DNA from 2 places in the Lysobacter hankyongensis genome. Region 1 is predicted to be linked to the other one. Evidence: predicted binding sites of a transcription regulator. Region 1 holds the regulator's gene; the other holds the start of a gene.
The links. Region 1 encodes HrcA, which represses chaperone genes, less so after heat shock. Its sites were predicted from a motif close to TTNGCACTCNNNNNNNNNGAGTGCNAA; they were not measured.
Positions count from the first base shown of each region.

Region 2: rpoH (RNA polymerase sigma factor RpoH) is a predicted target of HrcA. The motif match lies at 1,648-1,674, and genes of this name have one in related genera.

Region 1 is NZ_BAABJE010000014.1:184,372-188,682, forward strand. It holds gene grpE (nucleotide exchange factor GrpE) at 22-543, opposite strand; gene hrcA (heat-inducible transcriptional repressor HrcA) at 757-1,806, opposite strand; gene recN (DNA repair protein RecN) at 2,004-3,683, shown strand; gene fur (ferric iron uptake transcriptional regulator) at 3,827-4,228, opposite strand.
Region 2 is NZ_BAABJE010000005.1:385,207-389,517, forward strand. It holds gene ABD974_RS07660 (NYN domain-containing protein) at 1-436, opposite strand, end outside; gene rpoH (RNA polymerase sigma factor RpoH) at 743-1,636, opposite strand; gene ABD974_RS07670 (GntR family transcriptional regulator) at 1,984-2,394, shown strand; gene ABD974_RS07675 (ABC transporter ATP-binding protein) at 2,421-3,350, shown strand; gene ABD974_RS07680 (hypothetical protein) at 3,362-4,311, shown strand, end outside.

The DNA.
Region 1 (4,311 bases):
CGTGAATGGCGCGAGACGCGCTCAGTCCTGCTTCGCCACCACGACCAGCGCCGGACGTAGCAGACGCTCGTTGAGCAGCCAGCCCTTCTGGAAGGTCTGCGCGACCGCGCCCGGGGCGATGCCCTCGGCGTCGATCATGCTCATCGCCTGATGCTGGTCTGGATTGAAGACATCGCCTGGCGCCGGCGCGACCGCCACCAGGCCGTTGGCCCCGGCGATGCGCTGCAACTGGCGCAGGGTCAGTTCCATGCCGGCGCGCAGCGGGTCGCCCTCGGCCGCGGCGGCGAGCCCCGCTTCCATGCTGTCGAACAGCGGCAGCAGGTCGCCGAGCAGGCGTTCGTTGGCGAATTTGCGCGCCATTTCGACTTCGCGCGCCATGCGCTTGCGCTGGTTTTCCAGATCGGCGCGCTCGCGCAGGCCGTCGGCCCGCAGTTGTTCGAGTTCCGCGCGGAGGCTTTCGATGACGGCTTCCGGGCTGTCCGCGGCGGCCGCGTCGGCGTGCGCGGAAGTGGATTCGTCCTGTTGGCTATGTTCTTGATTCATCTGGCATCCGGTGGCAGGCGGAGGCGGGAGAACCCGCCGACCGCCCTGCAATGGGGCCGGGCGCGGGGGAATCAAGGGGCCCAGGCAGAACCCGGCGCGCGACGCGAACGAGGCCGTGCCCACGGCTGAAGACACTGAAACGATGGCTGTCAGGCTCGGTTCGCTTCCACCACGCCCGCAGGTGCGACCCGGTTGCCGCGTTGCGCCATCGCCTTACCGCGTCTCGTCCGGCCCCAGCGCCTCGCTCAGCACCGACGCCGCCGCCTGCACCACCGGGATGACCCGCTCATAGGCCATGCGGGTCGGGCCGATCACGCCCAGCACGCCCAGGGTACGGCCGCCGGCTCCGTACGGCGCGGTGACCAGCGACACGCTGTCCAGCGGCGCCATGCCGGTTTCCTCGCCGATGAAGATCCGCACGCCCGGCGCGCGCAGGGTGCGTTCCAGCACCTGCAGAATCTCGCGCTTGCTGGCGAAGGCCTCGAACAACTCACGCAGCCGCTCCAGGTTCGACAGGTCCTGCACGCCGATCAGCCGGGTCTGACCGGCCACCAGCATGTCCTCTGCATCGCTGGCGAGCGCCTGGTCGGCCAGTTCCAGCGCCTGGGTCATCAGGGTTTCCATCTCCTGCCGCGCACTGCGCAGTTCGGCCAGCAGCAGCGCGCGGGCCTCGGCCAGTGGGCGGCCAGCGTAGTGCGCGTTGAGATAGTTCGCGATCCGCTCCAGTTCGCCAGGGTCGTAACCGCGCCGGGTCTGCAGGATGCGGTTCTGCACGTCGTTGTCCGCGAAGACCAGAATGGCCAGCACCCGCTGGCCGTCCAGCGGCACGAAGTCGACGTGCTTGAACGCGAACTGCTCGCGTTTCGGAACGCTGACCACACCGACGAAGTGGGTCATCGCCGAGACCAGTTCGGACGCGCTGCCCAGCAGGCTCTGGGTGCCGGCGCCGGCCGAAAGCTCGGTCCGCAGGCGATTCAATTCGATGTCGGCCAGCGGCTGGATCTGCAGCAGGCTGTCGACGAACACCCGGTAGCCCTGCGCGGTCGGCACGCGCCCGGCGGAGGTATGCGGCGCCGACAGCAGGCCCACGTCTTCCAGCTCGGCCAGGATGTTGCGGATCGTGGCCGCGCTGACGTCCAGGCCCGCGTGTCGGGCCAGCGTCTGCGAGCCCACCGGCTCGCCGTCGCGGATGTAGCGCGAGATCAGCGTGCGCAGCAGCAGACGGGCGCGGGGGTCGAGGTTGGCATCGGGGGTACGGCTCATGCTGAGCGGTATAGGCGCAGATGGCGGGAGACGCAAGCGCGCCGATCTCTGTCCGTGAGACGCCCCTTCTTTCGAATAGGGCCGTCGACCCCGGCTTGCGCTTGCCAGGCACCGTCCACGGAATCCCCAACGCGGATGGCGCCTGGTCAAGCCGGCCGGGGTCTGCATGTCGATCTTTTGATGCACAATTCCGCCCCATGCTGACTCATCTGACTCTTCGCGATTTCGCCGTCGTCTCCGCCGCCGAGCTCGAATTCGGCCGCGGCATGACCGTGATTTCCGGCGAAACCGGCGCCGGCAAATCGCTGCTGGTGGACGCGCTGGGCTTCCTCTCCGGGCTGCGCGCCGACAGCGGCATGGTCCGCCATGGCGCCGAACGCGCCGAATTGAGCGCCGAATTCGATCTCGCCGACCGCGCCGAAGCGCTCGAGTGGCTGCGCGAGCAGGACATGCTCGACGACGGCGACGCCAGTGCCGCCTGTCATCTGCGCCGCACCCTGCGCTCGGACGGCGGCTCGCGGGCCTGGATCAACGGCCGACCGGTCACGGTCGCGCAACTGGCCGAACTCGCCGGGCTGCTGGTCGAAATCCACGGCCAGCACGAACACCAGGCGCTGCTGTCGAAGGCCAGCCAGCTCGATCTGCTCGACGCTTTCGGCCGCCATGCCGCACCGCTGGCGGCCGTGCGCGACGCCGCCGCGGCCTGGTCGGCGCTGCAACGCGAACGCGACATCCTCTCCCGCGCCGGCGATGTCTCCGACCGGATCGAACTGCTGGACCACCAGTGGCGCGAACTCGACCGCGAGACCCTGGAGCCGGCATCGATCGTCGATCTCGTGGCCCAGCACCGCCGCCACGCCAACGCCGCCGGACTGATCGACACCTGCGAGCGCGCCTTGACCACGCTGGAAGGCGACGACGCGCCATCGTTGCTGCAGACCCTGCAATCCCTGCGCGGCGATCTGGCCCGCGCCCGCAGCGACGAACCGCGACTGGGCGAAGTGGACGGCATGCTCGACGCCGCTGCGATCCAGATCGACGAAGCCACCCGGCTGCTGCAGCGGATTCGCGACGACCTCGACCTCGACCCCGACCAGTTCGAGGCACTGGAAGAGCGACTCGGACGCCTGCACGAACTGGGCCGCAAACACCGGGTCCTGCCCGAAGCGCTGCTGGACGTCCGCGAACGGCTCGCGACCGAACTGGAATCGCTGCGCAACGCCGGCACGCGGCTGACCACGCTGGACGGCGAGATCGCCCGCGCCGCGGATCGATGGTCGGATGCTGCGGCCGATCTGACCGCCGCCCGCCGGGCAGCCGCCGCGACGCTGTCGCAGGCGGCCAGCGCACTCATCGCCGAGCTCGGCATGGGCGGCGGGCGCTTCGAGATCGCGCTGGAACCGGTCGACGCCGGCCGCCCGGACCCGCAGGGCGCCGAACGGGTCGAATTCCTGGTCTCGGCCAACGCCGGGCAGCCGCCCCGCCCGCTGCGCAAGGTCGCCTCCGGCGGCGAACTGTCGCGGGTTTCGCTGGCGATCGAAGTCGCGGCCCTCGGCCTGGACGCGGTGCCGACGATGGTGTTCGACGAGGTCGACTCCGGCATCGGCGGCGCGGTCGCGGAAATCGTCGGCCAGAAACTGCGCGCCCTCGGCGAAAAGCGCCAGGTGCTGTGCGTGACCCACCAGCCGCAGGTCGCCGCCCAGGGCCACGCCCACTATCGCGTCAGCAAGGCCGAAGCCGCCGGCATGACCCAGAGCGCGGTGCAGAAGCTGGGCCCCAAGGAGCGTCAGGAAGAGCTGGCGCGCATGCTCGGCGGCGTGGAAGTCAGCCGGGAAGCGCGTGCGGCGGCGAAGCGGTTGCTGGACAGCGTTGCGTGATCCCGCGACCGCAGACTGGCGCCGAGCAAGCCCAGCGTCTTCACTCGCGTTGCAATCGGTAGGGCGGACTTCAGTCCGCCGCTTTTGTCGTGGCGATGGGAAACAGCGGACTGCAGTCCGCTCTACATGCGACTCGTACTGCGTCAGGTCTTCTTGCGCACGTACAGCACCAGCGCATGCGCTTCGATCTCGTAGCCGTATTCGGCCGCGATCTTGTGCTGCAGCGCCTCGATCTCGGTGCTCTCGAATTCGATGATCTTGCCGGTGTCGATATCGACCATATGGTCGTGGTGTTCGCCGCGATCCAGTTCGTAGACGGCGTGGCCGCCCTCGAAGTTGTGCTTCAGTACCAGACCTGCGGCCTCGAACTGGGTCAGGACCCGGTAGACCGTGGCCAGACCGATCTCGTCGCCCTCCTCCACCAATTTGCGGTAGATGTCCTCGGCGGTCATGTGTCGCGGACGGGCCTGTTCCAGCAACTCCAGGATCCGCATGCGGGGATGGGTGACTTTCAGGCCGAGTTTGCGGAGGTCTCTGGTTTCCATGAACGTTTCCATGAACGCGTTCCGGTGGGCGGAGGGCGGCATCCAACCCGCGATGAACGGCGGCGTGCAGCGCGACTGCCGGG
Region 2 (4,311 bases), on a different contig from region 1:
CGGCGGGCTGCTCGTCGATGTAGAGAAATGTCGAGCAGGCGTTGACGAACGGTTCCGGCGTCTTCTTCTCGCCGAACCCGAACACGCGCATGTTCTGCGCGCGCAGGCGCATCGCCAGCGGGGTGAAATCGGCGTCGCTGGAGACGATGGCGAAGGCGTCGAAGCGGCCGCTGTGCAGCAGATCCATCGCATCCACCACCATCGCCATGTCCGACGCGTTCTTGCCGGTGCTCAGCGCGAACTGCTGGATCGGCTGGATCGCGTTCGGGTGCAGCGCCTGCTCCCACTTCTGCATGTTCGGGCTTTTCCAGTTGCCGTAGGCGCGGCGCACGTTGGCGATGCCGTGGCGGGCCAGTTCCGCCAGCACCACGTCGATCTTCGCCGCCGGCGCATTGTCCGCGTCGATCAGCAGCGCGATCCGCATCCGGTCGTCCATGGCGTTCTCCGCAGTTCGTTCGCGACAGCCTAGGCGCATCCGCCGTGACGCGCTACAGGTGGAGGCGCAGGCGGAGCAACGACACGGGAAGGAGGCCGCGCGCCGCGTCCTTGGGGACGAACGCGGCGCGCGACGGGGGGATGCAGGGCGGTTTCGGGAGCGAGGCGAACCCGCCCTGCGTCTGCTTCAGCGGCGAACGCGCCGAAACAGGATCACGCGGATCGCGACGCGGCACGCAGGACCGGCGGAAACGCGAACGGCCCGGTGTCCCGGGCCGTTCGGCGTCGCGTCGAGGCGGTTGCTTGCTTATGCGGCGAACAGCGCCTTCATCTTCTTCAGCGCGTTCGCTTCGATCTGGCGGATGCGCTCGGCGGAGACGCCGTATTCGTCGGCCAGCTCCTGCAGGGTGACCTTGCTGTCCGGGTCCAGCCAGCGACGCTTGACGATGTCGCGCGAGCGGGCGTCGAGGCGGGCCAGACCTTCGCGCAACAGATCGAGCTGATCGGCCTCGCTGTCGGCGCTTTCGTAGGCCTGCGCCGGGTCTTCGCCTTCGGCCATCAGATAGGCTACCGGCGCGGGCGGCGCGTGGTCGTCGTCGGCGTCGTCCGGCGCGTCGAAACCGATATCGCGGCCGGAGAGGCGCGACTCCATCTCCATCACTTCGCGCTCGGAGACGTTCAGATCCTGGGCGACGGCCCGCACTTCCTCGGCGTTGAGCCAGCCCAGGCGGGTCTTGCTGCGGCGCAGGTTGAAGAACAGCTTGCGCTGGGCCTTGGTGGTCGCGACCTTCACGATGCGCCAGTTCTTGATGATGAACTCGTGCATCTCGGCGCGGATCCAGTGCACCGCGAACGACACCAGGCGCACGCCGATCTCGGGATCGAAGCGCTTCACCGCCTTCATCAGGCCGATGTTGCCTTCCTGGATCAGGTCGGCCAGCTGCAGGCCGTAGCCGTTGTAGCCGCGGGCGACGTGGACCACGAAGCGCAGGTGCGAGAGCACCAGCTCGCGGGCGGCATCGAGGTCGTTCTGCTGCAGGAAGCGGCGGGCGAGGGCCTGCTCGTCTTCGGCCGAGAGCACCGGGATCTGGTGGACGGCGCCGACATAGGCCTCCAGCGAACCCAGCGGCGACAAACCGCTGAAGGCCGGGACCGGCAGGCTGTTCGGGATCATGGCGGTGGGGGCGATGGTCGGGTTCATAGGTCTCGATCTTAGCAGTCGGCTGGTTGGAGTGCTAAACCTCGAAAAAGTTCCCCAGCGTTCCGTTCATGGAACAAACCGCCAGTCCTTCCGGCGGGCTCGTCGTTGATGCGTTCAATCCTGTGACGTGAGCGGGCGGCAAACGCGGACAGATCGCCGACGTGTCGTCATTCTGGCGCAGCGGACGGCGCCCTCAAGCGCCATCGGTCACCCTGTCTGTTGGCGTTCAGCCCTGATCTCAAGAGGACGATCTCAAGAGCACGACCGCAAGCGCGGTCTCACAGGGGTTGACGGGCGTCGCGATGTCCTGCTGTACTAATACAACTAGTACAGTTATGGAGCACCGCATGTCCCGTACCAAGGCCCTGATGATCCAGATCGTCACCGGCGATCCCCGCCCGATCGGCAGGCAGATCGTGGATGCGGTGCGGATGAAGATCGCGACCGGCGAGCTGGTGCCCGGCGACCAGTTGCCCAGCGTGCGCGGTCTGGCCCAGCAACTGACGGTCAATCCGAACACGGTGGCCAAGGCCTATGCCGACCTGGTGGCCGAGGGCTGGCTGGAAGCGCGGCAGGGGCTGGGCCTGTACGTGGCGCCGCCGCGCCAGCGCCTGAGCGATGCCGAGCGCGAGCGCCGCTTCGACGAGGCGGTGCAGCGCTTCGTCCACGACGTGCTGCCGCTGGATGTCTCCGTCGACGAAGTCCATGCCCGCATGGATGCCGAATTCCGCGCGCTGACGCCGCGCAAGACCGCCTGAGGCCGGGGGCGCGCATGACCACACGCATGACAACCCGCATGACCACCAGCGAACACGTCATCGAGACCGATGGCCTGAGCCGGCGCTACGGCCGCAAGCTTGCGCTTGATCGCCTCGACCTGCGCATCCCGCGCGGTCGCATCCACGCCATCGTCGGCGCGAACGGCGCGGGCAAATCCACGCTGTTCCGGATCCTGCTGGGTTTCCTGGCGCCGAGCGACGGCGAGGCGCGCATCCTCGGCCGCGACAGCCAGTGGCTGACGCCGGAAGACCGCGGCCGCATCGGTTTCGTCAACGAAGAGCACACCCTGCCGGGCTGGATGCGGGTGTCGGCCATCGCCGACATGCAGCGGCGTGCGTATCCGCGCTGGAACGCGCGCGCCTACGACGAGGTCATCGGCCACTACCGCGTGCTGCCGGAGCAGAAGGTCGGGCAGCTGTCGCGCGGCGAACGCGCCGGCTTCAATCTTGCGCTGGCGCTCGCGCAGTCGCCGGAATTGCTGATCCTCGACGAACCGACGCTGGGGCTGGACGTGGTCGCGAAGCGCGCGTTCCTGGAATCGCTGATGTACAGCAACGCGGCCGACGACTGCACGGTGATCTATTGCTCGCACCAGATGGAGGAGATCGAGCGGGTCGCCGACAATCTGATCATCCTCGAACTGGGGCGGCTGATGCACATGTCGGCGCCGGAGGAGTTCTGCGCGCGGGTAAGCCACTGGGTCGCGGACATTCCGTTCAAGGGGCCGGAGCCGGCGACGATTCCCGGCCTGCTGGAACGGCAGCGGCTCGACGGCCTGCATCACTATCTGGTGCTGGACCAGGACGCCGCGTTCGCGGAATTCCTGCGCGGCGCCGGCGCGCGTTCGATCCAGAGCATGCCGGTGAGCCTGGACCGTGCGGTCAACGCCTTCCTCGCCAAGAATCACGCCGCGCCCGCGGCGGCGGCAGCCTGAAGGAGGCGCGCATGCATTCCCTGTTCAAGGCCGAGCTGCTGCGTTTCCGGGTGTGGGCGCTGGCGCTCGCGGCAGTGCATTTCATCGCCCTGGGCTTCCTCACCCGCATGGTCGATCTCGCGCAGCAGCCGCTGGTCGTGCACTGGACCTTCGGCGCCATCCATGCGGCGATCGGTCTGCTGCTCGGTCTGTACCAGATGGGCAGCTATCGCCGGCCGAACGCCTGGCTGAATCTGCTGCACCGGCCGCTGGCGCCGCCGCGCATCGCCGTCGCGCTGATCCTGGCGGCGATCGTGCTGCTCGCCGTCGTCGTCGCGCTACCCATCCTGCTGATCGGTGCATGGCAGGAGACGACGACCGCGCGCGTGGTCGATCTGCGCCATTGGCTGCTGGCGCTGGCGGGCCTGCAGATCGCGGTCATCGGTTATCTCGCGGGTGCCTACGGCATGCTCGGCGAGCGTCGATACGCCGCTTCGGGACTCGTCTTCCTGCTGCTGTTGCCGATGTCCCACGCCACCGGCTTCGGCGCCCTGGCGCTGCAGGCGCTGGCGCTGCTGTGGCTGGCGGCGATGGTGTTCGCCAGCTTCAAGCCGGATCTGGATGCGCCGCCGCGCGGGCCCGCGGGCATCGCCGTGGTGGCGTTGCCGCTGCAGATGGCGGCGTTCCTGTTGATCGTGATGTCGTATTACGGCATCGAGACGGTCTGGATCGCGGAAGGCTCGCATCCGAACAACACGCCGGTCCCGCCGCGCGGCGGTCACAACGAAATGGAAAAGGCCGACGAACGCACGCGGATGCGGCTGGCGCTGGACGGCAGCGCGCATCCGGACGCGGCGCTGCTGCGCGAACAGATCGCGCTGTCGGAGCCGCTCGGAATTCCGTCGCAGCTGTCGCGCATGCCGCAGCGCCACGAACTGGCGAACGTGGCGCCGATGGAATTCGACGACCGCGCGCGCGGCAT